Regions from separate parts of the Bacillus daqingensis genome, predicted to be linked through region 1. Evidence: riboswitches for the same ligand, from Rfam matches in the RefSeq annotation. Region 1 holds a riboswitch; each other region holds the start of a gene.
What was found. A riboswitch is a leader RNA that binds a small molecule or an ion and turns the genes downstream of it on or off. The one in region 1 is predicted to bind cobalamin.
Positions count from the first base shown of each region.

Region 1 (10,002 bases):
CACGCAGAACGTAGACGGGCTTCATCGTAAAGCGGGCAGCCAAAGGGTGTATGAGCTTCATGGCAGGCTGCAGGCGGTCCGGTGCTCGCGATGTGATGAAGAGGCTGGCGAAGCAGATTTCCGCAAAGGCAGACCGTGTCAAATTTGCGGCGGAAAGCTGCGTCCAGGGGTAGTACTCTTTGGCGAGATCCTCCCCGAAAAAGATTGGGATGAAGCCCTTTTAGCTGTACAGAAAGCAGATCTTGTCGTCACAATAGGCACCAGTCTGGAAGTGTATCCGGCCAATCAATTGCCGTTGATGTCAAAAGGGCGGTCCGTTTATATTAATGCCGACTACAGCGGAACAGCATCCGATTTCGACTTAGTGCTGGAAGGACGGGCAGGAGAGGTGCTTCAGGAGGTAGACAGGCTGCTGAAAAGCGTGCAGTTATGATTTTGTTCATAAATTCACAAAGTCGACACGTTTTTTTGCTAGCTTTCATTTTTCCAAGACTGATTTCACGGTATAATGGAATCAGTCCTTACATAAATCTATTTATGTGAAATGTTGAACAAGGAGGGCGTCGGCTATGCTCATGCTTACAGCATTAAGTGCAATTATTCTTCCTTTTCTTTTTCTGGTAGTCCTGCGCCTTCCTGCGAGAAAAGGTATGCTTTACAGTGCCGTGCTGTTTATCATACTTTCGGCAGTCGTCTGGCAGATGGAGCTTCTCGTGCTTTCAGCTTCCATTTTGGAAGGGCTGCATCAGGCGGTCACGATCTTATTCATTCTGCTTGGCGCTATCGTGCTGTTGAATACACTAAAACGGACAGGGGCCGTCGTTCGTATTAATCAGGGATTCCGGCGTGTCTCAGGAGATATGCGCGTCCAGGCTGTATTAACTGCCTTTCTATTCGGCAGTCTGATTGAGGGGGCGGCAGGGTTCGGCACTCCGGCTGCTGTTACAGGTCCGCTGCTCGTCGCCCTCGGTTTTGCCCCGATGGCAGCGGCTTCGCTCGCACTCATTGCAGATAGTACGGCTGTTTCATTTGGAGCCGTAGGAACGCCTGTTATCGTCGGCCTCGGCGGTGTGCCGGGAGCCGATTCAGCATTGTTCCAGGACACAGCGATCCGGATTACGGCAATGGATCTTGGAGCTGGGACCTTTATTCCGCTGCTGCTCATATTCGTGCTTACGTTTTTTGCCGATAAAAAACATGCCTGGAAGGATACGCGCGAGATGGCTCCCTGGGCACTGCTGACAGGGATGACATACACCGGATCTGCTCTTCTGTATGCCGTTTTATTCGGACCTGAGTTCGTTGCGATCCTGGCTTCTTTGACAGCGCTGGCTGTCGCAGCAGCTACGGCAAGCGCCGGTATTTTTATGCCGGAAAAAGAGTGGAAGAAAGCGCTGGAACCTAAAGCGGTGCAGGAAGAGGAAGCACCGAATATGTCGCTTTTTGCAGCATGGAGCCCATACTTTATCGTCATCGGCCTGCTTTTGCTGACAAGAATAGTAGAACCAATCCAGGAATTTGCTCAAACGGCGGTCGATTTGTCATGGACAACGATTCTCGGTGTTGAAACCGCCACTTCTACTTGGCAGGTGCTTTACTCACCAGGTGCAGTTTTACTTCTTGCAGCGGTGCTGTCTGTATTCGTGCAGCGGAAAAAACTGCGAGTCGTCGGAGAAGCCGTAATGGATTCGAGGAAGATGGTAGGCGGAGCCGCACTGGCTTTGTTCCCGACGCTTGCGTTAGTGAACGTGTTTATTAATTCCGGTGTTAATGCCGGAAATCTCGTATCAATGCCGGAACACATTGCTGTGATGCTCGCATCAGGCCTCGGAAGCGTCTGGCATCTTGCAGCGCCGTTTCTTGGACTTTTGGGATCGTTTATTACAGGCAGTGCAATGGTATCAGGCTTGACCTTCGCGCCAATTCAGACATCTGTTGCGTCGGCAGCAGGGCTTGATCAGACGCTGGTTCTCGCTCAGCAGACTGCGGGTGCAGCTGCAGGGAACATGATCTGCGTGCATAACGTCGTCGCAGCTGCGGCGGTGGTCGGGCTTGCAGATAAGGAAGGCGATATCATCAGAAGAACGGTCGTTCCTGCGCTTGGCTACGCGGCGCTGATCGGAATTGCGGGAACGATTCTCGCCGGCCTGACCGGCCTGTTTTAACGGTCATGCTTCGGACTATGCTTTCGAGCGGGTTCATATGCTACACTGATAGAAAGACATGGTGCTGCTTTGACAGGATACTGTTGAAGCAGCATTTACTTATGAAACAGCAGCAGGAAATGGAAGGGGAACCGCCATGCATTTAACTCAATATACCGATTTTTCACTCCGGGTGCTTATGTACACTGCAGTTCAGCCATCTGGAAAGCTGTCGCAAATCAAGGACATATCAGAGGCTTACGGCATTTCCAAAAACCATCTTATGAAGGTTGTGTATCGACTCGGTAAGCTCGGCTACATAGAGACAATCCGTGGCAGGAACGGCGGTATCCGACTTGCACGTGAACCGCAGAATATAAATATTGGCGAAGTTGTCAGACATACCGAAGACAATTTTCATTTGGTGGAATGTTTTAACAGTGAAACGAACACGTGCCCAATTACACCGGCATGCAAGCTTCAGTTTGCTCTTTCTGATGCGCTGACAGCCTACTTGCATGTGCTGGATCAGTATACGCTGGAGGATATCACCGATAACAGGGATGCACTTGCAGTCTTATTGAAGCAGCCGGACTAGGAGGAATTTTCATGCAGGAATTAAAGAAGCTCTCGGAGCGATTTTATTATCTCACACCGGTCGAAGAAACAGACAGGCCCATTCTTGGCGCAGTAGTCGGGGATAATCTGACGCTGCTGATCGACGCCGGAAACTCAGAAGCACACGTGCGTCTGTTTTTAGACGAATTAACACGAAGCGGTGTTCCTGCCCCTTCACTGGCTGTTCTGACCCACTGGCACTGGGACCATGTTTTCGGGGCGTCGGCGTTAAACCGAACGCCTGTTATCAGCACAGAGGCGACGAAAACAGAGCTGCAGCGTTTGTCGTCCTATTCATGGGAGGATGAAGCACTCGACGAGCGGGTCGAGACCGGAGAAGAGATTCGTTTCTGTGCAGAAGCGATAAAAAAAGAATTTCCAGCTGAACGTTCTATACGTATCCATATGCCGGAGATAACGTTTAACGATGAGCTGGTACTTGACCTCGGCGGAATCACTTGCCGGCTCGTTCATGCTGGCGGCAACCACGCGTCTGATCATTTGATTGTTCACCTGGCAGAGGAAGATATTTTGTTTGCAGGAGATATTACTGCTCCGAACTTATATGCATCATCCTGGCACTATACGCCAGACGAAACAAAGCAGCTTGTAAAAAAGCTGAAGCCTTTTGCTTCAGCCTGGAACGTCATATCACACTGGAAGCCCTTGTCGAAAGAACTGTTTATCGAGGAGCTGGAGCTGCTGGAGAAAACAGCCTCGTTAAGCGCTCGTGCAGGCGATGAAGCAGAACTGAAAAACTTGCTGATGGACGAATACGGAAAACCGTTGTCAGAAGAAGAGAGTCTTGCAGCGCAATATTTCATGAACGGAAAAAAGCTTTAGATGAACAACGAAACCTGCATCTTTTGACAAAAAAAGAAATATGGTCAGCTGAAGGCGGTCTATCAGTATGTCGTTGAAAATGATTTGCTATTCTGCAAGTTTCATGTTGCAAATAGCTGGGAATAGAGGTAGCATAATCAATATATTGAGTGTATAAGCAAGTAGACATCTAAATATAGCGTGCAGAAACGTACAGGTACCGCAAAAGCGGTTTAATAGGGAATCCGGTTAAAAGCCGGAGCTGTCCCCGCAACTGTAACTGCTGACGAGCAGCCGATCACCCACTGTTTTTTAACGGGAAGGGAGGCTGTAAGGATGAAGCAGAAGCCAGGAGACCTGCCGTACGTTTCAGACGTTTCTTTTCTTCGGGGATTGAGAAAGGGAATGGTGCAGCGCCGGTATGCCGGGCGTCTGTGCTGTTTCCTTTTTCGTGTCTCTTCCTCCGAAGAGGCACTTTTTTGGTTCTGCTGATTTGTGCTGCATCATTCAATATAGTGAATCATGTAGAAGAAAAGGGAGGCATTTCAATGAAATCTGCACTACAATCACGGATTCAGCTCACGATCAACGAGCTGGAAAACAACTACAAACTTGATTTATCGGAACTGAAACAGCAGGTCGAATCGAAACAGGAGGAGGAAGCGTTTGATCATGCGCTGCATACCTCCCTTAACAAGATCGCCATGGACCAGCCGGATTATACATTTGCAGCAGCCCGGTTTTACTTAACGCGACTTTATGAGCAGGCAGAGGCTCAGCGCGGTTATAAGGCTTACAGCGGGTTTTATGAACTGCTGCAGGTACTGACGGAAAAGGGAATTTACAGCTCCTCGCTGCTGCAGTCGTATTCAAAAGCAGAAATTGAAAAATTAGAAACAATAATAGAGCCGGACCGGGATCATTCATTTACATTTATCGGACTGTTTTTGCTTGCAGACCGGTATCTGGCAAGAGATCATGATAAGCAGGTGTGGGAGCTTCCACAGGAACGGTGGCTCGTAATCGCAATGGCCCTGATGCAAGATGAGCCGGCCAGTAAACGGATTATGCTCGTAGAAGAGGCATACTGGGCGCTGTCTAACCTCTACATGACGGTAGCGACGCCTACGTTAGCAAATGCAGGGAAAAGCTACGGGCAACTCTCCTCCTGCTTTATCGACACCGTCTCGGATTCGCTGGACGGCATTTACTTAAACAATTGGGATACGGCAAGACTCAGTAAGGATGGCGGAGGAATCGGCGTTTATTTTGGCAAGGTGAGAGCGCTTGGTTCGGACATTAAAGGCTTTAAAGAGACCTCTTCAGGTGTTATTCCCTGGATCAGGCTGCTTAATGATACTGCTGTAAGCGTCGACCAGCTTGGCCAGCGGCAGGGGGCTGTTGCAGTTTATTTAGATATTTTCCACAAGGATATTATGAGCGGGTTTTTGGACTTGAAGACAAACAATGGAGATGAGCGCAGAAAAGCGCACGATATATTTACGGGCGTCAGTATTCCTGATCACTTTATGAGAATGCTGGAAGAAACAGATGAAGCCGGACGCAGCAGTGGAGAGTGGTCGGTATTTTGTCCGCATCAGGTGAAGACCATCATGGGATGGAAGGATGAGAACGGCAATTCGCTCGGTCTGGAGGATTTCTATGATGAAACGGACCACCTTGCGTTTACTGAAAAATATAAGGAAGCCTGCGCGCATCCGATGCTTCCGCGGAAGACGTACCGTGCGATGGATATCATGAAACGCATCATGATCGCTCAGCTGGAAACTGGAACGCCCTATATGTTCTATCGGGATGAAGTGAACAGAGGCAACCCGAACAAAAAGGCAATGGGCCGTACCTCGATATTCTGCAGCAACCTTTGTACCGAAATCGCCCAAAATATGTCCGCCTCAGAAATCACTGATGAATATGTGGCGGAAGACGGAAGTATCGTGATCGTGCGAAAGCCGGGTGAATTCGTCGTCTGCAATCTCTCCTCTATCAACTTGGCTGCAGCCTGCAGAGATGATGTGATTGAGCGGACGGTAGCTATACAGGTAAGAATGCTCGATAATGTTATTGATTTAAATACGCTTTCTGTCGGCCAGGCACAGGAGACGAATAAAAAATACCGGGCCGTCGGTCTCGGAACATTTGGCTGGCACCACGTACTTGCTGTGAACCATATTGACTGGGAATCAGAGAACGCGGTAGCTTTCGCGGATGACCTGTATGAACGGATTGCGTTTGCCGCTGTTCAGGCAAGTGCAGCGCTCGCAGAGGAGAAAGGAGCTTATCCTGCTTTTCGGCACTCAGAGTGGGAAAATGGCCGGTACTTTGAGCGGCGGGGCTATACGTCAGACCGCTGGCTGCAGCTGAAGCAGAAAACAGCTGAGACAGGAATTCGAAACGGCTGGCTGATGGCGGTCGCCCCAAATTCATCAACGGCAAAAATTGCCGGTTCGACAGATGGCATTGATCCTGTTTATGCACTGGAGTACGCGGAAGAAAAGAAAAATTTCAAGCTCAAGGTTACACCGCCGGACCTTACGCATCATACGTACCCATATTACAACAGGGCCAGGCATGAGCTGGATCAGCACTGGAGCATCCGCCAAAACGCAGCGCGTCAGCGCCATGTCGATCAGGGAATCAGCTTTAACTTGTATGTCCGCCACGATATTCACGCAAAAGACCTGCTGCAGCTGCACATGGAGGCTTGGCGTCAAGGGCTGAAAACGACCTATTATGTGCGCAGCACGTCCCAGGGAGAAATTGAAGAATGCGAAAGCTGTCACTCCTGATTGCAGGAGGCAGCAAAACGAAAGGATGGAGCATACGATGACATTGACAAAAATGAAGCTGCTTGAGCCGGATCACGCGAATAAATCGACCGGCATTATAAACGGACGAGCTTCCGGCATTTTAAACTGGAACGATATCGCCTATCCGCAAATGTACGATATGTACCACGTTTTACTGTCTAACTTCTGGAAAGCGCAGGAGATTAACATGCAGGACGATATTAAACAGTGGGACGCCTTGTCTGACGCAGAAAAGGAGATTTTTTTAAAGGTCAATACGCAGCTGGCTTCACTCGACAGTCTGCAGACACCAACGATGTCGATGGTGCTTGATTATGTAAGCGATCCGAGCTTTAAAGCAGTATTTGCCGTGATCGCGCAGCAGGAAGCCGTACACAATGAATCGTACTCTTATGTCCTGAGTTCTCTCGTTTCCACCGATGAACAAAGAAAAGCATTTGATGACGCAAAAAATGATCCGCTCGTCCGAAAGCGAAATGCCCTTATTCTGGATTCCTATGAACGTTTCAGGAAGAACCCCTCACCTCAGCGTTTATTGGAGCTGTGTATTAACTCTGTCAATCTGGAAGGAATTTATTTTTATGCTGGATTTGCATTTTTTTATCACCTCGCCCGCAATCAAAAAATGGTCAAAACGAGTACGATGATCAGCTACATTCAGCGTGATGAAATGCAGCATGCCTATTTCATTTCCCAATTTATCCGAATTCTGATGGCTGAAAACGAAGAGCTTCGGACAGAGGAAAACGAAGCATTTATTTATGACACGATCGCTAAGGCGGTTGAGCTTGAAAAAGAGTGGGCCGCTGTCCTTTTGAAGGACATAAAAGGCATTGATACGAATGAATATGAAGCATATGTGGAATACCTCGCAGATAAGCGGTTCAGGCAGCTCGGTCTTTCCAACCTGTATCATCGTTCAGAAAACCCAATGCCGTGGATTCAAGTATTCAGTGACGACATGATGAATGAAACAAAATCAGATTTCTTTGAGCAGAAATCCAGAGCCTATACAAAAGTAACGGAGCAAAACGGGTTTGATGAGCTGTGATCGCGGTTCTTGTTCAATCGATGTCGGGGAATACGGATGAGCTTGCAGATTTAATTATTCAAAAGCTTCATGAGCGAGGCTGGTATGCAGAAAAAACGGCCGTTCGTGATCTGCCGGATGAATTGGATTTGCACCAAATCGAGGGGATTCTGTTCGGGACGTATACGTGGGGAAACGGCGAGATTCCCCGTCACATGAAGCCTGCACTGGATCGGATCAAATCACAGGATTTAACTGCAACGCCATGCGGCATATTTGGAACAGGTGATTCGTTCTATCCACATTTCTGCGGTGCGGTGGATCGGCTTCGTTCCTTATTGAAGCTAGTAACCGGGGCAGAGCCTCCTGTTCTGAAAGTGGAGCTGCTGCCCCAGCCTGATGACGAAGAGCGGATTGCTTCCTTCGTTCAGGCATACATGGAACATGTTGAATCGGTAAAGCAGTCACATTTTCAAAAACGGCAGGAATTGACGCGATGAAAGCGAATACACTGTAGAGAAACCAAAATCTGCAGAGGAGGCTCATCATGTCAGAACAGTTTTATGCGTTTCAGACTGAAGGAGAGGGAACGGGGTCACTGATTCAGCGGAATAAAGAAGACCTTCCTCAAGGAGAAGTACTGATTAAGGTTCATTATTCAGGTGTGAATTATAAAGACGGGCTTGCGCTCCATAAAAAAGCGAAAATTGCAAAGGACTATCCGATGGTACCTGGGATCGATCTGGCGGGAACCGTTGAGCATTCGGAATCTCCCGATTTCAGTAAAGGCCAACGGGTGATTTGCACGAGCTATGATCTCGGCACTGCCCACGACGGGGGCTACAGCCAGTTCGCGAGGGTGCCGGCTGCCTGGGTTGTGCCTCTTCCGGAAAACCTGTCTCTGCGTGAATCAATGATTATCGGCACTGCCGGTTTTACTGCAGCTTTGTCGATTCATCGTCTGGAACAAAATGGCCTGACCTCTGAAGATAAGCCGATACTGGTTACGGGAGCTTCAGGAGGTGTCGGCTCCATGGCTGTTGATATGCTGGCGGGAAGAGGCTACCATGTTACAGCGAGTACAGGACGTCTTGAAGAAGAAGCTTATTTGAAAAAGCTCGGTGCAGCAGAAGTGATTGGTCGGGAGGAGGTCACTCCTGAGAAGATCCGGCCTCTCGATAAACAAAAGTGGGCAGCAGCAGTAGATCCGACAGGAGGAAGCGTACTCGCGGCTATTTTAAGCAGCGTGAAGCAGCATGGAAGCGTTGCTGTATCTGGGCTTACGGCCGGGGTAGAAGTACCGACGACGGTGATGCCCTTCATTTTGAGAGGGGTGGATTTGCTTGGAATTGACTCAGCATACTGCCCGATGCCGCTTCGTAAAGAAGTCTGGTCCAGATGTGCTGGCAGCTTGAAGCCGTCCCATATGGAAGAAACAGCGACAGAGATCGGACTTGACGGGATTCAGCAGGCTCTTCACGATATTCTTAAAAGCAAAATCAGAGGCCGCGTGATTATCGACGTACAAAGGTAAGTGCTCCCTTTGCGTGTAGTGGCCAGCCGCATGCTATCGAAACAGCAAACGTAACGCCGGAGGTCTGGATGCGACCTCCGGCGTTACGTTCTGCGTTCCATCGAGAAGTGCGTTCCATTCAGGACTTTATTATAGGTGTTAAAAGCATCTTAACGTGCCGTAAAGTCCGGTCGTAGCGTCCACCTGGAAAGCTTGGACGCATTACGTAGGTTGCCGGCCTCCCTGGCTCTTTCTTGAGCGGAACAGATCCTGAAGCTGATCTTTTATCTGAAGCGACTGATTCTCAAGCTCTCGCAGCCGGGAAGTATTCACCCGGGGCTCGCGCCCGGTTTCCTGATGCTTCATGTCATCAATCAAGTAGAGGAAGAAGCCGTTTAAAAGCGGAATCCACCAGCCATTTAAATGATAATCGACGCTGTGTTCCTCCGGTTTAATGCTTGAGAGCGTAACGGTAGCAACCTTGATGCCGTCATCCTGGCCGAACTTGCCGTCAGCACCGCGTAAGTGCACATAAATATTCACGTAGTTGGACAGCGGAAAACGAAAAACAAGCAAAATATCGCGTGAGGCCTCATAAAAGACATAACGTCCCATTGAACCCGCACCGCCTAAAATGTCAGTCGCATCCATAAACGAATCCCGTTCCTGTACGGCCTTAATGATGTAAGGAGAATCTGTAATGCGGAATTCCGGAATCTGCCAAGTCTGATACGTACGGTAAAACAGTCCAAACATTTGATCATCATTCCTCCCTGCAGCCCGCGGAGGCTGAGAAGCAGGTTACAGTCATAGCAGCTTAGAAAGAGTAGGTGGTAGACCTCTGCAAGGCATGATTTCAGTTTACGTACAGTTTACCATACCCGGTTTAAGGCCTGTATCAATCTGCTTATTAAAAAATAGCTCTAAGGAAAGGGGCTCTTCCCTATCCATAGAGCTATTTGCCCGTCAGAGGGAAGGGTCTTCGGTAACTTCCAGCAGTTCGACCCTGTTGCCAAACGGATCACGGAATTCGAAGCGTTCCATTCC
Region 1 covers NZ_JBHSGK010000001.1:158,437-168,438, forward strand. Annotated here, with positions in the region: gene ACFO4L_RS00715 (SIR2 family NAD-dependent protein deacylase) at 1-433, shown strand, start outside; gene ACFO4L_RS00720 (L-lactate permease) at 570-2,165, shown strand; gene ACFO4L_RS00725 (Rrf2 family transcriptional regulator) at 2,302-2,742, shown strand; gene ACFO4L_RS00730 (MBL fold metallo-hydrolase) at 2,754-3,605, shown strand; cobalamin riboswitch at 3,782-3,963, shown strand; gene ACFO4L_RS00735 (ribonucleoside-diphosphate reductase subunit alpha) at 4,133-6,391, shown strand; gene ACFO4L_RS00740 (ribonucleotide-diphosphate reductase subunit beta) at 6,429-7,463, shown strand; gene ACFO4L_RS00745 (flavodoxin domain-containing protein) at 7,460-7,942, shown strand; gene ACFO4L_RS00750 (oxidoreductase) at 7,990-8,976, shown strand; gene ACFO4L_RS00755 (hypothetical protein) at 9,178-9,711, opposite strand; gene ACFO4L_RS00760 (VOC family protein) at 9,922-10,002, opposite strand, start outside.

Region 2 (10,002 bases), on a different contig from region 1:
AGCGCGGCGTGAGAAAACAGGCTCTCTCATAGCGAGCTTCTCGCTGCTGCTGTCTCCTGCTGCCGGATAGCTTTTTCGGAACCTGGAAAGAGACGCCTGATGACCGTCCAGCGTGTTCTCCGGAGAGCCCGTGCAGACCTGCTTCAGCAGCTGGAGCTCCTGCAGCTTTTCGTCAGCGAAAGCCATGCCCTGCTTCAAGTCCTCGACGAAGCGTTCCTCCTGCTTAAGGGAAACCGGTACGTGCAGGAGGCTGCAGCTTGTCTGCAGGATTAATGGGTTTTCCGGACAGAGCACTTCAACGCGTCGAACGAGCTTCTGTGCTTCGTGGAGGTCGCTTTTCCAGACGTTACGGCCATCAATTACGCCGATGGCGAGCGCCGCATTCTGGTGAGGTGGATGCTGCCGCAGCTGCTGGAGCGTATCGCCGTCGTCATACATCAGATCGAGTCCGAAGGCGTGAAACGGAAGAGTGGCGAATAAATCCCAGTGCGTCAGCGATTCAAAATACGTCTGCAGCTGCAGCGGTGCCTTCGGGACTAAGTCAAGCAGCTGCTGTAGCCACTTAGCGGCCTGTCCGGCTTCTTCACGGGTCAGGGATGTGACGAGTGCAGGCTCATCAAGCTGAATGAGCGGAGCGCCGGCCTCGTGCAGTTCGCCAATCACTTTTGCATACAGCGAAAGCAGGACGGACATGCAGCTGTCGCGGTGCTCAGCCTCCAGTCCTTTCGCAAGCGTCATAAACGTATAGGGTCCGACGAGCACCGGCTTTGTCTTTATACCCGCGGCTTCCGCTTCCCGATACTGTTCAAGGGGGTAGTTGCTCGTAACGTCAGGCACCCAGCTGTCCTCCAGCTCAGGCACGATATAGTGATAGTTCGTATCAAACCATTTCGTCATTTCCATCGCAGGCGCCTCGCGCGTCCCGCGTGCGGCTGCGAAATACTGATCGAGCTCATTTCCGGACAAGGAAGCGAAACGCTCCGGTACCAGATTAAACATGAACGCCATATCGAGCATATGGTCGTAATACGAAAAGTCACCGACCGGCACCAGATCCAGTCCGCTTGCTTCCAAGCGGGTGAGCCTTTCCAGCCGGATGGCTTTCATTTTTTCCTGCAGCTCAGCTGCGGTTATTTCTTCTTTCCAGTATGCTTCAAGTGCGCGCTTCCATTCCCGGTTTTCACCGATGCGCGGATAGCCTTGTACAGATGTTTTCATGCTTCATTCCTCCTTCAAATGTATGACGCCGAGACAAACAAAAAGCCGTGCCGAAAAGGGGGAAACCCTTCCGGCACGGCAGCAGGACAAAACAGGTGTCTTTCCAGCACGAACGAAGCTTTGGCCGCACGTGTTTTGCGGCAAAGCTGAACAAGCCTGTTTCCACCTCCCTATGACCCGTAGGGCTGATGGTAAAGAACGACAGGCAGGTCTCCTGACTCAAGGATGAACACAGCCGCACCTTCCCGGAAAAAATCCAGTGGCACAGCGGCTGCTAACCTTTTACAGTGGCGGGACCGTTCCGGAGTTGCACCGGATTCCCTTTTAAGATCTGGCGAAGCAGATCACCTGTTGTTCATTACGTTATCAAGTTTGTCGTCATCATACAGGAAAAGGGAGTAAGTTGTCAAAATCATCTAAAAGAAGCGCGGCTTCATTTTTCCCATAAAAAGGATATAATAGAAGGGAGGTGAGAACACATGAGCATCCATTTTCATGATGAACGGTTAAAAGGGAGCTATAACAGCAGGGACGCCGACGCTGACTGGGTAAAAACGATGCAGGAGCTGACAGCAGGAGAAGATATCAAGCATGCCGCAGACATTGGCTGCGGCGGGGGGATCTATACGAACGAGCTGCTGAAACTTGGGGCTGATAGAGCAGTCGGCATTGATTTTTCGGAAGTAAGCCTGCGCGATGCAAAAGAACGTCATCAGCACGAGAGACGGCTCTCATTTCAGCAGGGGACCGCGGAACGAACCGGTCTCGCACGGTGCGGCCAGGATCTGGTGCTTGCCCGGGCACTGATCCATCATCTGTCGGATACAGCCGCTTTTCTGAAAGAGGCAGCACGGGTGCTGTGTGCGAAAGGGCGGCTGATCATACAGGACCGGACCGTTTCAGACTGTCTGCTTCCCGGAAGCCACGTGCACATCCGGGGTTGGCTGCTTGATTATTTTCCGCACCTTGCCGAGGTCGAAAAAAAGAGGCGTCCGAATAAAATGGACGTCCTCGAGCAGATGAAAGCTGCCGGCTTTACCGGTGTGACAGTTTTTTCTATATGGGAGAAGCGAAAACAGTTTGCAACGAGGCAGCAGCTGCTGGATGATCTTCGCCAGCGAACGGGACGGAGTATTTTACACGAACTGACAGACAGCGAGCTGGAAGCGTTTCTCGATTTTCTGCAGACGAAGCTTTCGGAAGGGGCTGTAACAGAAGCCAACCGGTGGACGATCTGGACAGGACAGGCTACTTGATCAGCCCGCGTGCCTGCATCACATCAGCAAGACGCCTGCAGGCCGTGTAATAGGCAGCACGACGGTAGGAGACGCCGGAATCCTGCTTGGTCCGGTTCGTGCGGCTGAAGGCCTGGCGCATGTAGTGCTCCAGCTGACTCAGCGCATCGGCCTTGCTCCATTCTTCCTTGCGCTCGTTCATCCGCCACTCCAGGTAGGAAACGACGACACCGCCGGCATTGGTCAGAATATCCGGGAGTACCTCAATGCCGCGTTCTTCCAGCACCCGGTCTGCATCTGCTGTTACCGGACCGTTCGCGCCTTCTGCGATCAGGTCTGCCTGGATCAGCCGGGCGGTCTCCTCATCAATAGCGCCGCCCATGGCGGCCGGGATCAGCACGTCGCACGGCACTTCAAATACGGCCGCTGACTCATGGTCTCCGCCAAGGCTGCCCGTGTCGGTTTTTTTCTTCAATACTTTCTCCACGTTTAGTCCATTCTCATCAATGATAGTGGAAGAGGAATCTGAAATCGCCGTAATGATCGCTCCTTTATCAGCGAGAATGCGGGCGCAGAACGATCCGACGTTTCCGGCTCCCTGGATGGCGACTTTCAAATTATTCAGGCTGCGGTCCTGTTCCTTGAGCCAGCAGCGAATCGTATGAACGACGCCGGCTGCCGTGGCTTCCACCCGGCCCGGGATGCCTCCGATAACCGGATCTTTCCCAGTGAAGACGGCATTATATGGATCGTGCAGATGTTTTTCGTATTCATCCAGCATCCAGCCGATTTCCTGCTGGCCGATGTTGACGTCCGGAGCGGGAATGTCCTGGTCGCGGCCGATGTAAGGGGACAGCTTACGGATGTAGGAGCGGATCACGCGCTCGCGTTCGTTATCAGACAGCTGTTTTGGATCTGCAGCAATTCCGCCTTTTGCGCCGCCGAAGGGCAGGTGCATTAAGGCATTTTTCATCGTCATCCAGGAGGCGAGCAGCGACGTTTCGTCGATGTTTGTTTCCGGGTGGAGCCGGATGCCGCCTTTACCGGGACCCAGCAGGGAGGAGTGCAGTGTACGGAAACCCTCCACCACGCGCATGTTTCCTTCATCGGATTCATAAGGAACCGAAAAGGCGAGCTGCCTCTCCGGAATGCGGAGCAGCTGCTGAAAATCGTCATGCAGCTCCAGGTGTTCAGATGCTTCGTTGATCATGGCATAGAGTTCTTGCGTGTTCATCCAATCAGCTCCTTCACAGTGTCTACTCCGGTACCTTCCCCGTCCGGAGAGAAGCTAAGCGCGGGAACGTCATCTTCGCAGGCTTCAGCTGCCGGACACGTTATTTTTTTAGAAAATTTCTGCAGATAAGGCTTGACGGTTTTGAAAAGCTGCACTATGATAAAAGAGCACCGTTAATTGATAATCATTCTCACTTTCTCGCTTCCGAAAAAAAGTATTCCCCCCTCTCTTTTTTTTTCGACACCATTGAGAATGGTTATCATTTATCGGCGGTGCCGCTTAAGATGTTAACGGGGGTGCCCGTCTGATACAATAAAGGGAAAGACTGGCAATAGAAAGAGGGATACACATGACTGATTTATCTACGATTACGCCGCTGCAAAAAGCGATACGGGAGCGGCGTTCTATTAAAACCGGATACACCGATGAACCGGTAGAAAAAACGCTGGTGATGGATCTGCTTCGGGATGCCGTATGGGCCCCGAACCACGGGCTGCGGGAGCCGTGGCGCTTCGTGTATGTGAGTGCAGAAGAAAAGGAAGCATTTGTTGAAGGGCTGCTCGGGCACTATGCAAAACGGGAGCATGAAAACCGCCGCAAGTTGTTTATGGAGCCTGCTGCCTATTTAATTGTAATAATGAAAGAAGATCCGCGCCAGAAACAGCAGGATGAAAACATGGGCGCGATTGGCTCGATGATTCAAAATTTTCAGCTGCTTGCTGCAGAACGGCAGCTCGGAACCGTGTGGAAAACGAATCCGCACATTTACGAGCCGGACGTCCGTGGCATGCTTGGCGTAAAGGCTGGTGAACGGATCGCCGGCTTTCTGCACCTTGGCTATTATGAGGAAAAAAACAAGCCGAAACGGAAAGAACCAACTCCGCCGGAAGAGCTTACGACCGATTTCTCGTCGCTTTAAAAGGCATCTGTAAAGGGAGGTGGCTGCCATGCTGACAGCCGAAGAAATGCAGGCGATGCGCGCCATGATGGAAAAAATGATGATGGAGCGGCGGATTATGCGCTGCTTTAAGGACCGGGCTGTCGAGCCGTCCGCAGTGTCGGTCAGCTGGAAGAAAGCTTCCGTGGAAATGAGTCCGGAAGCACGTGCCGAGACGCGTCTGCTTCTGTTTCACGGACCTCAGAAGTGTCCGCTTGTCAAAGAAATCATACGCGGCATGTATGAGCGTGAAGACCGCTGGCACAACCGGATGCTGGAGCTGTACGAGCAGGTGCCGATGCATGTGCTTGTGCTGACGAAACCTCGCTACCGGGACGAGGCGCTTCGTGCGCTTGGTCGCATGCAGCTCTACAGTGCGAATCAGGGAATCGGCATGATTTTAAAAGAACGGGAATACACATTTTCAAAGCAGTGGCTCGACCGGGCCGGGCGTCTTTCCGGGGAAATTCCGGCAGCCGTCCTGCACGCCGGCTGGCTGCCGGATCATTTAATTGAGAGGAGCGCGATGTAACATGATCAGCACAACACTTGTGGACGCTTTGAACGAACAGATGAACTACGAATTTTACTCCGCTCACGTTTATACCGCTACTGCGGCTTACTGCTCTGGTGAAAGCCTGGACGGTTTTGCGCAGTTTTACCTGGCACAGGCAGAAGAGGAACGGTTCCATGCGATGAAGTTTTACCAGTTTATTAACGACATCGGCGGCCGAGCAGAGCTCACCGGCATGCCCGATCCGGACAATACGTTTGCTTCTGTGGAAGAAACGTTCACCAAATCACTTGAGCATGAAAAAGAAGTGACGAAGCGCATTTACAAGCTAGCTGATCTGGCGCTGGATGAGCGCGAACATGCGACGATGACGTTTCTGAACTGGTTTATTGAAGAACAGGTGGAAGAAGAGGCGGCGTTTGATACGCTCATCCACCGGCTGAAGCGCATGGATCAAGACAGCCAGGCGTTTGAGCTGCTCGATCAGGAGCTCGGAAAACGAACCTTCAAACCAGAGGAATAAAGCAAGAGAAGCAGCTTCGGCCGTAACGGCCGGAGCTGCCAGGCTGTTGACAAAGTCAATCAGCTTACATGATTATTCTATTGATTGTATTTCCCCTCTGTTTACCGGCGGAAGCTTGCCGTGGGCTTGTCTTCAGCTATTTCTCAGGGTGACCCCTGAGAAAGGATCTTCAGACTGCGCTGATTCCACAGGCGTCCCTGCCGGACACATCGGGGAAACGGCTCTGCTTGTTGGAGAACAACGTCACAACAGACAGACGCGACTGCTTTTTTTACGTTTATCATGAATTCGATGAAGGACTGGCGTCCCTATTTAACATCGAAACGTCTGATCTGGGGGGCTATCCATATGGAACCGGATCGTGCAGGCATAACCAGGCACGTGAAACGAACTGCCAGCTGCCGACATCGTAGGATCTCGACTCCGGGAGGATCAGAACGAGGCGAAGATCCAGCGCTTCCGACAGCAGGAGGAAGCGGTTAGCTGAGCCCGTTCCCTCCGGAAAGCGAGTGTCCGCAGGGACAGGCAGATGCAACGATATTCACTTAAAATAACTTTATCCACACTCTGGCAGCTCCGGCCTGATATGGCCGGAGCTGCTTTTTTCTGTTCTGCTGTACGGGACATTAGCGGCGTGAATGAGGATCTGTTGCTTTTGGTGATGCCTGTGTTTCGTTTCAGTGTTGTTCCAGCGGCGTTAAACCTGCTGTGCAGCTTGAATCCGGAGAACAGCTTGCAGCAGGGAGTTTGTACATTTATTCTCATAAGAAAAAAACGGGCAGGGGCCCGTTTTCAGGAAAGTGTGCATACGATTATCCATTTGCAGAAGAATGAAGGATGTGCTGGTCCTGCGGACAGGCAAGCTGGTAGCTCATGCACATCGGCGTTCCGGTTACGGGATCTTTTCCGATCACAGCCTCAATTGAAAAGACGTCGCGCAGCACGTGCGGCTGCATGATTTCCTGAGCGCTCCCGTGTGAGCGGACATCGCCGTCTTTCATCGCGATTAAGTAATCTGAAAAGCGGGCAGCCTGATTCAGGTCATGCAGCACCATGACGATCGTGCGGTTTTCAAGCCGGTTCAGGCGCTGAAGCAGTTCAAGCACCTCCAGCTGATGGGCCATGTCCAGATACGTTGTCGGTTCATCAAGAAAAATGAGCTCTGTATTCTGAGCGAGTGCCATTGCAATCCAGACCCGCTGCCGCTGCCCGCCGGACAATCCGTCAACCGGCTTGTCTGCGAAAGCACTTGTGCCGGTCATCTCCATCGCTTCGTCAATCATGCGTCGGTCTTCCCGGCTCAGGCGTCCGAAGCCGCGCTGATATGGAAAGCGGCCGTAGGAAACGAGTTCATAAACGGTGAGGCCAGCCGCGCTGTTCTGCGTCTGCGGCAGGATCGCCATTTTCCGAGCGAGCTCTTTCGTCGGGATTTTCGACACCGCGGCTCCGTCCAGATAAACAGAGCCAGATGACGCCGCAAGCAGCCGCGTACACGTTTTCAGAAACGTCGATTTTCCACAGCCGTTCGGTCCGATGATCGTCGTCACCTTGCCGGCTGGAATCGCCACCGTCAAATCCTGGATGATCGGCTTGTCGCCGTAGCCGACCCGTATATGTTCTGCATGCATGGAAGGCATGAATTTGTCAGTCCTTTCCGCTTTTCATTTATTTGAGAATGATTATCAGTTTCACAATAGCTTTATCATAGTATGCACGTTTGAAAAAGTCAATTGCCCATCCGAAAAATAAATCTGAAAAAAGCTGGAGCAGGTAGCACGAGCGGATTTAGCAGCTGTCTGTCCCTGTAAAACATCGAACGCCCGTCTTGTCAGGCTTCAAACAATCGTGCTATGGTAATGGGAACATATATTCTCATGTGCGAGGGTGAGCTGCGATGAAAGCACTCATGGACGATTATGAAAAAATTTTATTTTTCCGCTATGTCGACAGCGTCTGGGCAAAACGGGCGCTGGAGCACGACCGGGAGTACGTGCGGACATCTAAATTGAAGTTTGCCGACGTCTACGAAGACTGGTTTTTTAAGCTGGAAAGCCGCAACGGAGCCTTCCTGAACGAATTGCGGAAAGAGCTGCGCGGAGCAGATATGAAAATTTGGGAGAGCGCGAAACCGACGAAAAAAGAAGTGCGCTATAAAAGCCGGTGCCGGGGCTACGAATTCAGCCACTGCATTATGGCTCCGATTTTGAAGCGCCGCGTCGAAGCACATCTGCGCCGGCTTGCCTTCGATCCGGAGCAGGACTTTAAAACGCTGCTGCACGCAGAGGCACCGTGGAAAAGTCAGCCTATGTAAGTCAAAGCCGGGGCGTCATGCTCCCGTTTTGAAAATGACGGTATCGAATGAGATAGGAGCACAGGTATACTTGGCTTTCGGCGCAGGCCGGAAGCTTTTTTCGGGAATTCAAAAAAGGGCGTGTCCTGGTTCAGAGCTACTGTAGAGGGGAAGATCGACTGAATTATCGTGCAGCTATCCAAAAAGCGACAATTGTACAGATAAACGAAGCGGCTATTTTGGAAAAGATCAGTAAAATAGAATTTTTATCGGTAAAATAATAAGTAAAATAAAGCGGATATTTTCGTAAAAAACAATTATTTTACCGATGTTTTACCGAAATTGCACTTTTGGAAGCGAATACATGGTGCTAATCTACATATATCGCAAATGAAATTTTAGTGAAAGAGGAGGTGTTTTTTACTTGGCGACAATAAAAGAAGTAGCAAAAGAAGCACATGTTTCGATTGCCACCGTTTCTCGTATATTAAATAATGATCAATCGATTGTAGTACTGGATGAAACAAGGCAGCGGGTACTGGAGGTAGCGAAAAAGCTGGACTACAAACCTCTCCGACAGCGTAGTCGAAAGCAGTACGTTAAGAAAACAATCCGGACTTGGAAAATCGGCATTCTTACCTGGAATAACACAGAGGATGACAAAGAGGATCCGTATTTTAAAGAGATTATCGACGGGATTGAAGAGCAGGCCTACGAGCTGGACATGCGCATTGTCCAGACGGTGAGACTGCGGAGAAGAACGGGTGAGGAGAAGTTGCATGAGCTGGATGGAATTATTGTCATCGGAAAATCGGTGGCAGATGATATCGCTTCCTTGTATCCCGGTAAAAATATTGTGTTTGTTGATCAGAATCCCGACAAAGCCAGATTTGATTCTGTGACGTCTGACCTTGCGCAAGCCTCAGAAAATGTGTTGAATCACCTTCTTTCACTCGGTCACCGGCGAATCGGGTTTATTGGCGGAAGAGAATTCACCCAGCGCACAGATGGGAGCGAGAAGCAGGCAGTGGACCAAAGGCTTGCGCATTATATCCGCTACATGAAAGACAGGCAGCTTTATGAAGAAGGTCTGGTTTATTTAGGAAACGATGAAATAGGCGACTGGAATTCATACGCGGGCTACCAGTTGATGCGTGAAGCACTCCGGCAGGAAAATCTTCCAGAAGCATTTTTTATTGCCAGTGATCCAATGGCGCTGGGAGCGATCCGGGCGCTTCATGAGAAAGGGTTGAAAGTTCCGCAGCATACCGCGATTGTCAGTGTAGACGATATTGAGTACGCAAGCTATGTCACACCGCCGCTTACAACAACGAAGCTGCATAGTACACAAATGGGAAGAACGGCAGCGCACCTGCTTCGAAATCGGATCGAGGGGCGGGACGTTCCGCTGCAAGTTATTGTTCCGACAGAAATGGTGATTCGTGATTCGTGCGGTTGGCGCAAAAAACATACCGAAGGGGAGGATGTATCATGAAAAAAGCAGTGTGGGTAAGCAGTTTGGCAGGGGTCATGACGATGCTGGCAGCCTGCGGAGGCAATGCCGACGGAAGCGGCGATACAGTCGAGCTAGAGTTTTTCCAATTTAAAGGTGAGGCTGTCGGGGAGTTTGACCAGCTGATTGCCAAGTTTGAAGAAGAGAATCCAGGTATCACGATTGAACAAAATAACGTACCGGATGCCGATACAGTGCTGCTTTCACGCCTTACGCAAAATGATATTCCCGATGTGTTAACGATTAATGGAGGTGCAACGTTCGGAGACATTGGCGACTCAGGAATGTTTAAGGATATGACCGGTGATGCGAATACAGAGGGAATATTGGATGAATACGAAGATATGCTGAAGCGACTTACAGGTACTGATGAGCTTTATGCTCTGCCGCATACGGTTAATGCAAATGGAGTCATTTATAATAAGGAAAAGTTTGAGGAGCTAGGGCTTGAGGTTCCGGAAACGTGGGACGAATTTATTGCACTGGCAGAAGAGATTGAGTCTGCGGGAGAAACGCCGTTTTATTCTACTTACGGGGA
Region 2 covers NZ_JBHSGK010000004.1:70,359-80,360, forward strand. Annotated here, with positions in the region: gene metE (5-methyltetrahydropteroyltriglutamate--homocysteine S-methyltransferase) at 1-1,218, opposite strand, end outside; cobalamin riboswitch at 1,406-1,585, opposite strand; gene ACFO4L_RS05180 (class I SAM-dependent methyltransferase) at 1,698-2,474, shown strand; gene ACFO4L_RS05185 (Glu/Leu/Phe/Val family dehydrogenase) at 2,467-3,687, opposite strand; gene ACFO4L_RS05190 (nitroreductase family protein) at 4,037-4,606, shown strand; gene ACFO4L_RS05195 (hypothetical protein) at 4,635-5,156, shown strand; gene ACFO4L_RS05200 (ferritin) at 5,158-5,661, shown strand; gene ACFO4L_RS05205 (ABC transporter ATP-binding protein) at 6,474-7,298, opposite strand; gene ACFO4L_RS05210 (YhjD family protein) at 7,556-7,972, shown strand; gene ACFO4L_RS05215 (LacI family DNA-binding transcriptional regulator) at 8,376-9,446, shown strand; gene ACFO4L_RS05220 (ABC transporter substrate-binding protein) at 9,443-10,002, shown strand, end outside.
Region 2: another riboswitch for cobalamin. It lies ahead of metE (5-methyltetrahydropteroyltriglutamate--homocysteine S-methyltransferase); the one in region 1 lies ahead of ACFO4L_RS00735 (ribonucleoside-diphosphate reductase subunit alpha).

Region 3 (10,002 bases), on a different contig from region 1:
AAAAAAAGGACGCCGGCAGCAAAGGCCGTGCGTCCCGTTCTTCGTTTTACGCATGTTTAAAAATAGTTGTCCATTCACTGCGCCGCTCAAGCATCCCGGAAGCAATTTCCTTTGCTCCTTCCAGCGAGTGAGAAGCTGCCCATCCGCACTGCACCTCGTTGCAGGCAGGAACCTCTTCGGCTTCGAGAACATCCTTCAGCGTTTTTTCTACCAGCTCCAGCACACCTTCATAATGGTCATCGTTAATCAGGCTCAAGTAAAAGCCCGTCTGACAGCCCATCGGTGAAACATCAACGATGCGCTCGTGATGATTGCGGCTGAACTCGGCCATCATGTGCTCCAGTGAATGAAGCCCCGGCATATCCATATGCTCCTCATTCGGCTGGCAGAAGCGGATGTCGTATTTATAAATCGTATCGTTCGTTCCTTCCACCTTGCCTGCCAGGCGAATATACGGTGCGTCCACCTTCGTATGATCCAGGTTGAAGCTTTCTACGTTCATTTTTTGTGCCATCGTACCGCCTCCTTCAAACAGTCATTGGTGACAGTGTATCATGTTTTGCAGTTTGTCTCGACTTCCCCGTCCCAGCTCAGCCGGCGAGGATCAGCCACAGCACTGTCAGCAGGATCGCCTGGAAAAATGTCAGTTGTAAATCTTTTTTCCAGGGCCGTTTCGTCACAAACACCATTGCCCGGAGCAGTGCAAACAAAATCAGCCAGAAAATCAAAACAAGCAGGATATAATTCAGGATCATTTGTCTCCCCCCTGTTCTTTATTTTACACAGGAAGCCGTCCCTCTGCGAGGAGAACGTGATATGCCGCCAGGCAGACTGCTGCTGTACATCCCGAGGAAGACTGTTACCACTCCATTTGTTTTTAAGGCTTTTTTCGCTTCACGAGCCCGTGCCAGACGTAATCTACCGTTTCGGCTGCCTTTACAAGCTTTTGAGCAAGTCTGCCGTTTTCATCACGCAGCCGGCGGTCGCCGGCGTCAGCCGGTACGATGCCGTTTCCCATTTCTTCGATAATGACAACGACGCAGGTTTGATCGGAAAGCGTCTCAAGCCAGTCGATTACGTCTGCTGATGTATGTCCGCTCCGCAGCCATGCTGAGCAGCCGGTTACGATCGTGACATCTGCTTTCGGCGGACGTTTCCCGCCTGCATTTATCCATTCTGCTTCGGGGTAGCTTCGATCGGCATGCTCCCTTTTTCCAGCGTAGGCACCGCCGATAATGATGTGCATATCCACCCTTCTTTCTGCCGGCTTATCGTTAGACGGAAGGCGCCTCCGTGCCGGACTTTATACTGCCAGAGATGCTCAGCGGCCCCTGTCAGCATGAGCAGCGTTCGTATAACGCCTCCATGGGTTACAGCGACTACCCGCTCCGGCGCTCGTTCAAGCATGTCTGCGTACCAGTCTCCAACTCGCTCATTCAAATCATTCCATGATTCGCCTCCCGGGGGCCTTCTCGTGACAGGGTCGTCCACCCACCTCCGGTAAGCCTCCTCATGCTTCAGCTCCTCATACGTGCGCATTTCCCATTTTCCAAAATGCATTTCGCGGAGCCGCTCATCAAACTGAGGCGTCAGGTCTAGTGCTGCAGCGGTCTGCCGGCAGCGCAGCAGGTCGCTTGCGTGCACCTCCTGCCACTCTGCCGGAACGAGCAGCCGCTTCAATTCCTTTAATGCCGGTGCGGACTGTGGCGATATCGGCTCATCCGTCCACCCCAAATACTGCTTGGCCAAGTTCGCTTCCGTTACGCCATGACGAACAATGTCCAGATAAATAGTGTCGTTAGAATCCATAGCTCTCCTCCTTCTATTGAAGCTCCTGCCAAATCCCCGTTTATGCCCCTAAACTGCTTAAGATACCAGCTGCGAATGCCCGCACAGAACAAAACCAACGCCAGTCCGGCCAGCACTCCCGGTGTTCCTGCTGCGATGCAGACAGCCGCCAAAGGCAAAGCAGCGATCCAGGCGTCTGCAGGCTTGGTGTACTGTTTCCACACTGCTGCCAAACCGTCCGAATGCGCTGTTTTCGTAAACACGAGTAAATAAACAGCCGTCATTCGTCCTGCTGCAGGAACTAGTAAAAAGAGCCACGGGCTGATGTCTGCGGAAAGCAGTTCATGGATTAGAATCAGCTTCCAGAGCAAAAGCACGATAACGCTTACCATGCCGAAGCTTCCAACCCGAGGATCCTGCATGATCTCCCACTTGCGCTCCAAGGGGGCATTGGATCCTATCGCATCAAAAGTATCCATCCAGCCATCCAGATGCAGCGCTCCGCTGATCCAGATGAAATAAGTGAGAATAAGCGCAGCTGTGACCGCTGATGAGGTGATAGTCTGCGCAGCAAGCGCGGCTGCCGGCAGACCGATCAGCAACCCGATTAATGGATAAAAGCGGAGGGCCCACCTGGCTGACGTCTTATTCCAGTCAGCCTGAATCGGCATCGGTACTCTTGTTAAAAACTGCATCGTTAAGATAAATCCGTAGCCGGCCTGCTTCACAATGGGCTCCCCTTCCAGCAGACGGGCATGCCCGCCTGCACCTGATAAACATGATCGGCGCGCTTTACAAGCTGCCGGTGGGCAGCTTCCAGCACCCGCACATAGCGGTGTACCTCCTCTGCACGTGGCAGCACCGATTCATTTACGTCATTAGACACGATCGTAAGCATCAGCTCCCTCCGCCGGGCTTCATCCAGAAGAGCCGTGACCGCATCTATGACATCATGCTCTGAATTATGCTGCTGATACAATAAATTTGCCGTCCAGATTGTCAAACAATCCAGCAGGACAGCTCCTTGTTTCGGAAGCGCCTTGATCAGATCTGTCTGTTCCTCAATCAGACGAAACCGGCTGTTCCGATCCTCACGGTGCTTGCTTATGCGTGCTTCCATTTCCGCGTCTGTCACGCTGGCCGTCGCCAAGTATACGGGATGCTCTGCCTGGGTAAGAACGAGGTGTTCTGCCCAGGCACTTTTGCCGGATCGCGCGCCTCCGCTGATAAACGTCAACTCGGATCTGCCCATTGCTGGAGCACCTCCATCAGTCGCTTGTTTTCTTTCCTCTGACGCACAGCCAGCCGAAGCGCACGTCCCTCAATTCCTCGAAAGCCGTATGTATGCCGGGCAGCGATTCCGCTTTCGGCCAAATGTGCCAGCAATGGTTCATGATCAGAAAGCGATGCCTCCTGAAGCAGATAATAGTTCACGCTCGTATCCGACATCGTCATACTCGTTGGAAGCTGTGTTTGAATCCATTCCAGTTCCTCCTGCAGCCACAGCCTTGTTTGACGAATAAATGCATGTTCCTGCATCATGCTGCCGAGCAGGATTTCACTGATCGTATTAACGCTCCACGGAATTTGATTGTTTCTCATCCGGCCGGCCAGTTCTTCCCCTGCAAGAGCAAACCCGCAGCGAAGTCCCGGAACGGCAAACATTTTTGTCATCGAACGCAGTAAAATCAGGTGATCATGCTGAACCAGCAGATCATTCAGCTTTTCATATTCGGGCAGAAAATCAACGAATGCTTCGTCCACCACTATGGTAGTAGTTGGAATCTGCTCCAATAGCTGGCGAACGTCCCGTTTAGGCAGTACAACTCCGCTCGGATTGTGCGGGCGGTTTAAAAACAGCAAGTCTGCTCCGGTTCTTTCCACTTCCTGCACCAGTTTTTCGCAGATTCCGTGGTCAACCGCCCCGTCAACTGCATAGACGTTAATACCGTAGTGACGACAAGCCCGCCGGTATTCACTAAATGACGGCTCTGCCATCACCGCTGTTTTACCGGCAGAAAGCGAGGCTGCGAGAAATATGGCCTCCGCTCCACCGTTAGTGACACAGACCTGCTCCCGGTCTACCTGCTCTGCCGCTGCGATTTGGCCGCGGCAGTTTGTATAGGCCGGATCCGGATAACGGTCCGTTTCGTATAACGCATTGGCAGCGAGCTCCAGCATCCCTTTCGGAGGACCGAGCGGATTAATATTTGCACTGAAATCAAGCCACTGCGTCTTGCCGGATGTGTACGCTTTTAGATAATCCGGCTGGCCGCCGTGATCAGGCCATTGCACCATTTACATTCCTCCTATCAAAACAAACAGAGTGACGCCAGCCGCTGCACCGAGCAGCGAAGCGCCATACAGCATCCGGACAGCAGAGATAATGTGGGTTCGTTCAAGCACCTTCGCCCCCGGTCCCATTTCCGCACGACGGGAAACTACCCCGTGATAATAGTTGGTTCCGCCGAGCTTGACCCCTAAAAATCCAGCAATAAATGCCTCGGACCAGCCACTGTTCGGGCTGGGATGTTTTCCTGCATCCTGCCAGGCCCAGCGAAACCCTTGACCTGCCTGCTTTGGATTCATTACCAGTGCTGCTCCTGTCATGAGCAGCAGCGTCAGCCTCGCCGGGAGCCAGTTTACAACATCATCGAGTCTTGCAGAAGCCCAGCCAAAGGCAGCGTATGGTTCACTGCGGTACCCGACCATGGAATCGAGCGTATTGACAGCGCGGTAGGCCATCGCAAGCGGCGGTCCGCCGATAAACGCATAAAACAGTGGAGCGGTCACGCCGTCCACTGTGTTCTCTGCAACTGTTTCCACCGTACCCCGTACAATCTCCGACTCGCTCAGCTGGGCCGTATCCCGACCGACGATCATCGAAAGCGCACCTCTGGCTGCTGGTAAATCTCCTTTTGCGAGCGGCGTCATGACCGCATAGGCCGCTTCCTTTAAACCGCGGCAGGCAATCGTTGACGCGGTCATGAGAACCCCTGCTGCCATGGAGGCAGCCGGATGAAGCACCCATGCTGCATAAAGCAGCAAAGCGGAGACACACCAGACGAAGCCTGGTACGAAAGCAGCGAGCAAAACACCTTTCCATCTTCTGGCTCGGTTCGACCCATGATTCAGATGCCGGGTGCCGAATGCGATCAAACGTCCCATCCCAGAAACCGGGTGCGGGAGACGTTTCGGATCCCCAATTACCCAGTCAACGATGAGAGCCGCCGCAGCTGTCCATCCCGGAATGATCATGTGTGCGTCTCCTTCCAGCGCCTGTCTGCCCGCACCGCTTCTCTCGTCGCTTCATAGACGATACGGCCTATCCCCCGCCCGACCGGGGTTCCAGACCCTGCGTAAGGCGTCCGTTTTCCCTGCTGGGTCGCGGCAATAACGAGCGCATCCGTAGAAGTGCTTGTGGCGGGAGTTCCAGTTTGAGGATCACGAACATCTTCATCCCGCAGTGCCTGCACCTTCGCTTCTACTGCAGACATACACGCGTTCACGAGCGCCCCGTCCGTCAGGTTCGCATCCACCGCCAGGAACGTATTAATCGTACCGATTTTTTCCCGCTCCAATTCAGGACCGTCATAAGTGATATCAACCGCGTTTCCGGTGCCTGCCGTCACGACAGCGGTAAACGCGATGCCATTGATGGTTTCTTTTCGGACAACGGCCATTTCTGTTTTCACAGCGGTCATCAGGCCGATCGACTGTTCAACCGGCAGACTGCGTTTTTCCAGCCACGCTTTCATATCAGCTTCCGGAGTACGGCTGCTGTATTGTTTGTCGACGTGAAAATTGGCAATGTGGCGAATCCACTGAATTCCCTCACCGGCCACCCCGTTGGAAATTGTCCGGAGCGGCTTTGGACTCGAAATTTGGACCAGATTTCGATCAGCTTCTACGGTGACACTGTCGTGAAGAGACATGGCAGATTCATCCTGCTTTTTCGGGTTCATGAGCAGCTGCGGCCGCGGCAATGTCGGATGCGACTGCGTCCACGTTTCTACTCCGTAAATACTGGACAGCCGCTCTGAACGGCGCATAATATCGACCGGACCCGTTTCCTGAAGCTTTCCTTCATGAAGAAGTCCGACGCGGTCACAGTAAAGGGCCGCAATATTTAAATCATGCAAAATGGCAAAGACGGTTAGTCCCTGCGTTTCCTGCCGCTCTTTCAATACGTTCAGCATGTCAAACGTATGACGAATATCAAGATGATTCGTCGGTTCATCCAGCAGAAGCACCTCCGGCTCCTGCACAAGTGCCTTTGCGAGCAGTACCCGCTGCTTTTCACCTCCGCTTAACCGGAAGAACGACGTATCGCGAAATTTTTCTGTGTCGGTCAGCGCCATAATTTCATCGATGAGCGCCCTGTCTTCCCGGCTCAGCATTTTAAACAGGCCTTTTTGAAAAGCATAGCGGCCGAGCCGGATCACTTCCTCGACAGTAAAATCGAAGGAGACATTTGTTTCTTGTGTGAGAACGGCTATTTTTCTGGCACGCTGCACTGGAGACATCGTTAACAGCGAAGCACCCTGAAGCGATACGTCTCCATGGTCTGGCTTAAGGGAACCGCTGACAAGCTTAAACAGCGTCGTTTTTCCGCTGCCATTCGGACCGAGCAGGCCGAAAAATTCTCCCTGTTTTATATGAAGGTCCATCGATTCAATGATTGGAGGGCCGCCGTAGCCGCCGCTCAGTCCGGTGATGTTCATGCCAGCTTCTTCCCCTTTCCGATGCGGTTTCTAATAAGCAGAAACGCAAACATTGGTGCGCCGATCAGCGCCGTGATCACACCGATTGGCAGTTCCTTTGGTGCAATAATCGTTCTTGCCGTGATATCTGCAAAGATTAAGAAGGCCCCTCCGATGATCATGGAAATTGGCAGCACATGCCGGTGATCTGGTCCCGTAACAAGCCTTACAAGGTGCGGGATAACTAGACCAACAAAGCCAATCGTACCCGATACAGCAACGGCCGCACCAGTCAGCAGCGACGCGCCGCCAAGAATAAACACTTTCCCGCGGCCGACGTTTACACCAATATGACCGGCAGCTTCTTCTCCGAGCGCAAGTGCATTCAGGTCCCGGTAGCGGGTGACGAGCATAATGGAACCGATAATCAGAAACGGTACGATCAGCTGCACGTAGCTCCAGCCTCTCATACCAACACTCCCATACAGCCAGTAAATAATCTGCGTCATTTCATCCTGGCTGCCGAGCGAGATAATCAGTGAAATGATCGATCCGATAAATGCACTGACGATAATTCCCGCAAGGATAATCGTTTCGATCGCCAAACTTCTGCTGCTGAGCTTTACAAGCCCGAACACAAGCATGAGCGTGAGAAACCCGCTCACAATCGATACAGCCGGGAGCGTAAATGCACCAAGTCCTACGATCGTGAGCTGGAAAAAGATAACGAAAACAGCGCCGAGGGCCGCACCGGAGGAAACGCCGATCGTATATGGGTCCGCAAGCGGGTTTCTCAGCAACCCCTGAAATGCTGCTCCGGCAAGCGCGAGAGACGCGCCAACACATAGAGCCAGCAGCACTCTCGGCAGCCTGATTTCCCAAATAATCGAGTACTGGTTGGACGGAACGTCATCCAGCAGCTGAGCGCCGATTGTTTTATCCAGAATAATATGCAAAATATGCGGAACCGGGACCGTTACGCTTGAATAAAACAGTCCAAGTGTTATCGCAGCAGCAAGAAGACCGAGGCTCCCTGCATAGTACAGCCACGCTTTATTCGAAAACATCCGGATATACAGCCTCAGCTACGGCACGGGTTCCTTCTACAAGGCGCGGACCGGAGCGCGTCACGATATCACTTTGCACATCGTGTACGTCCTCGTTTGCCACAGCAGGAACATCACTCCAGCCATCGCGGTTCATTACTTCTTCTTGAGGATCCTCCACATAGTATCCGTAGGTAGTGACAATCGTGTCCGGCTCGAGCGTGACAATTTCTTCTTCGGTCAAATTCACCCAGCCTTCATGCTCTTCCGCTGCGTTTTCCGCCCCGATCGTCTCCAGCATCTCATGCATGAAGGTGCCGGTACCAGTAGTGAAAATATCCGGAGATGGTGCTACTTCCACCCAGACGCGCTTGCGCTCTTCTTCGTCGATCGTTTCTCCAAGCTCCGCGAGCTCTTCCATGCCGCTCTCCATCTCCGCTATGAGTTCTTCTGCATTTTCTTCTGTTCCGGTAAGCATGCCGAGTGTTTCAATCGTGTCATAAGTGCCTTCAAACGATTCGGCATTCCGCACAACAACGACATCAATTCCGGCATCACGCAACTGCTCTAAACTATCATCATGACTGGAGGCGTGATAATCCGAAACGAGTGCCATGTCAGGCTCTAAAGAGAGAATGCGTTCCAAATCCATGTCCTGCGCCCCGACATTTTCAATTTCGAGCGCTTCTTCCGGATAATTGCAATACTCCGAAACCCCTACGAGTCTGTCGCCTGCGCCGATTTCAAATAATATTTCTGTATCGCTTGGCTGCAGCGTAACAATAGTTTCCGGTTCTTCGTCGATCGTCACTTCATTGCCTGCGTTATCCGTTATCGTTACCGGGAACTCTCCGGCTGTTTCATTATCCTCATCATTTTGCTCCTCGTTTGATACATTGTTCTCTGTGTTATTTGCAGCTCCTTCTTCATCTTCCGCTGCCTCATTGTTGCCAGTCGTGTCTTCGTTTGCTTCCTGATTGTCCGTGTTCGTATTCCCGTTCTCATTGTTTTCCTCTGTCCCGCATGCGCTGATGATGAGCGCGGCTGATAGCAGAAGCGGTGCCGTCATTTTTTTCATCGTTACTCCCCCATGATTATGTAGTGGAACATAAAAAAACGCCGCCCTTCGAAGGACTGCGCTGAATAAAATGCATGAAGAGAGCCGTTTCAGATTCCCGGAAATCTCCTCGTCTGCACTTCAAACAACCTTTTTCCCGAAGGTGTTTAAATCGACAGAGAGGCAGGTCTCCTGACTTACGCATAAACGGCAGCCTCACCCTTCCCGCGGAATGCAGTGGATTGTGAAATGCCTGTGCGTTTACAGTGGCGGGTCCGTGCCGGATTCACACCGGCTTCCCTTTTCATCGGCTGATGCCGACACCTCTCTGCTGACGAGCGTTACGTTTTTCAGTTCTACTTTGTATTATAGTATGGACTGCTGGAAAAAGTCTACATCTGTTCTGTCAGGCAAGGCCGATATCGGCAAACGTCGCCATTTCTTCCGTCAGCGCCTGTGCCATTTTTAGCAGAGGATAAGCAGCGGCCGCCCCGGTCCCTTCGCCGAGACGCATCCCTAAATCAAGCAGCGGTTTTCCGCCAGCTGCTTCCAGCGCCGCTGCATGACCTGCTTCTGCAGATTTGTGTCCGTAAAGAAAAAAGCGCTCTGCTCCTGGTGCAAGTTTTGCTGCAGCTATAGCGGCAACAGTTGCAATAAACCCGTCTACGAGAACCGGCTTCCGCATTGAAGCCGCGCGAACCATGGCTCCGGCCATAGCCGCGATCTCCAAACCGCCTAAATCAGCTAATATGTGAAGCGGTTCCTTCGCATCAGACCGCTTCACCGCTCGCCCGATCACCTCGATTTTATGCTTGAGCTGCTGCCCCTCTACACCTGTCCCACTGCCCGCTGCCGCTTCCGGAGAAAGTCCCGTGTACGCACACAGCAGCGCGCTGCTTGCCGTTGTATTGCCGATGCCCATATCCCCGGGGATGATAATATCTGCCTTTGAAGCTTCAACGGCGTCGGCTCCAATTTGAAGTGCCTGCTTCACTTCTGCTGCAGTCATCGCCGGTTCCTTTGCTATATTTCCGGTACCGCGACGAACGTTGCGGTTGATAGCTGCCGTATCAGCTGCATCAATCCCCACGTTATACACATAAACATTTGCTCCGATCTGTCTCGCGAGAACGTTAACCGCTGCTTTGCCGGTCACAAAATTCTGCGCCATCAGCGCGGTGACTTCTGATCCGTAAAGCGAGACCCTTTCAGCTGTCACCCCGTGGTCACCTGCAAATACAAGCACCGCAGGCTTGTCTGTCTGAACCGTTCCCTGCATGCCCGCAAGCATGACAGCAAGTTCCTCCAGTCGTCCAAGGCTTCCCTGCGGCTTCGTTAACGTATCCAGATGCATCCGCATCTTTTCAGCTGCTAGTTTATCGATCTCAGGTATGTTCTCTGCCGCTTC
Region 3 covers NZ_JBHSGK010000004.1:182,283-192,284, reverse strand. Annotated here, with positions in the region: gene ACFO4L_RS05765 (S-ribosylhomocysteine lyase) at 47-514, opposite strand; gene ACFO4L_RS05760 (hypothetical protein) at 591-755, opposite strand; gene ACFO4L_RS05755 (bifunctional adenosylcobinamide kinase/adenosylcobinamide-phosphate guanylyltransferase) at 878-1,246, opposite strand; gene ACFO4L_RS05750 (histidine phosphatase family protein) at 1,168-1,809, opposite strand; gene cobS (adenosylcobinamide-GDP ribazoletransferase) at 1,761-2,516, opposite strand; gene ACFO4L_RS05740 (bifunctional adenosylcobinamide kinase/adenosylcobinamide-phosphate guanylyltransferase) at 2,513-3,040, opposite strand; gene ACFO4L_RS05735 (pyridoxal phosphate-dependent aminotransferase) at 3,022-4,086, opposite strand; gene cbiB (adenosylcobinamide-phosphate synthase CbiB) at 4,087-5,046, opposite strand; gene ACFO4L_RS05725 (adenosylcobinamide amidohydrolase) at 5,043-6,512, opposite strand; gene ACFO4L_RS05720 (FecCD family ABC transporter permease) at 6,509-7,558, opposite strand; gene ACFO4L_RS05715 (ABC transporter substrate-binding protein) at 7,545-8,615, opposite strand; cobalamin riboswitch at 8,760-8,937, opposite strand; gene cobT (nicotinate-nucleotide--dimethylbenzimidazole phosphoribosyltransferase) at 9,001-10,002, opposite strand, start outside; gene ACFO4L_RS05705 (cobyric acid synthase) at 10,001-10,002, opposite strand, start outside.
Region 3: another riboswitch for cobalamin. It lies ahead of ACFO4L_RS05715 (ABC transporter substrate-binding protein); the one in region 1 lies ahead of ACFO4L_RS00735 (ribonucleoside-diphosphate reductase subunit alpha).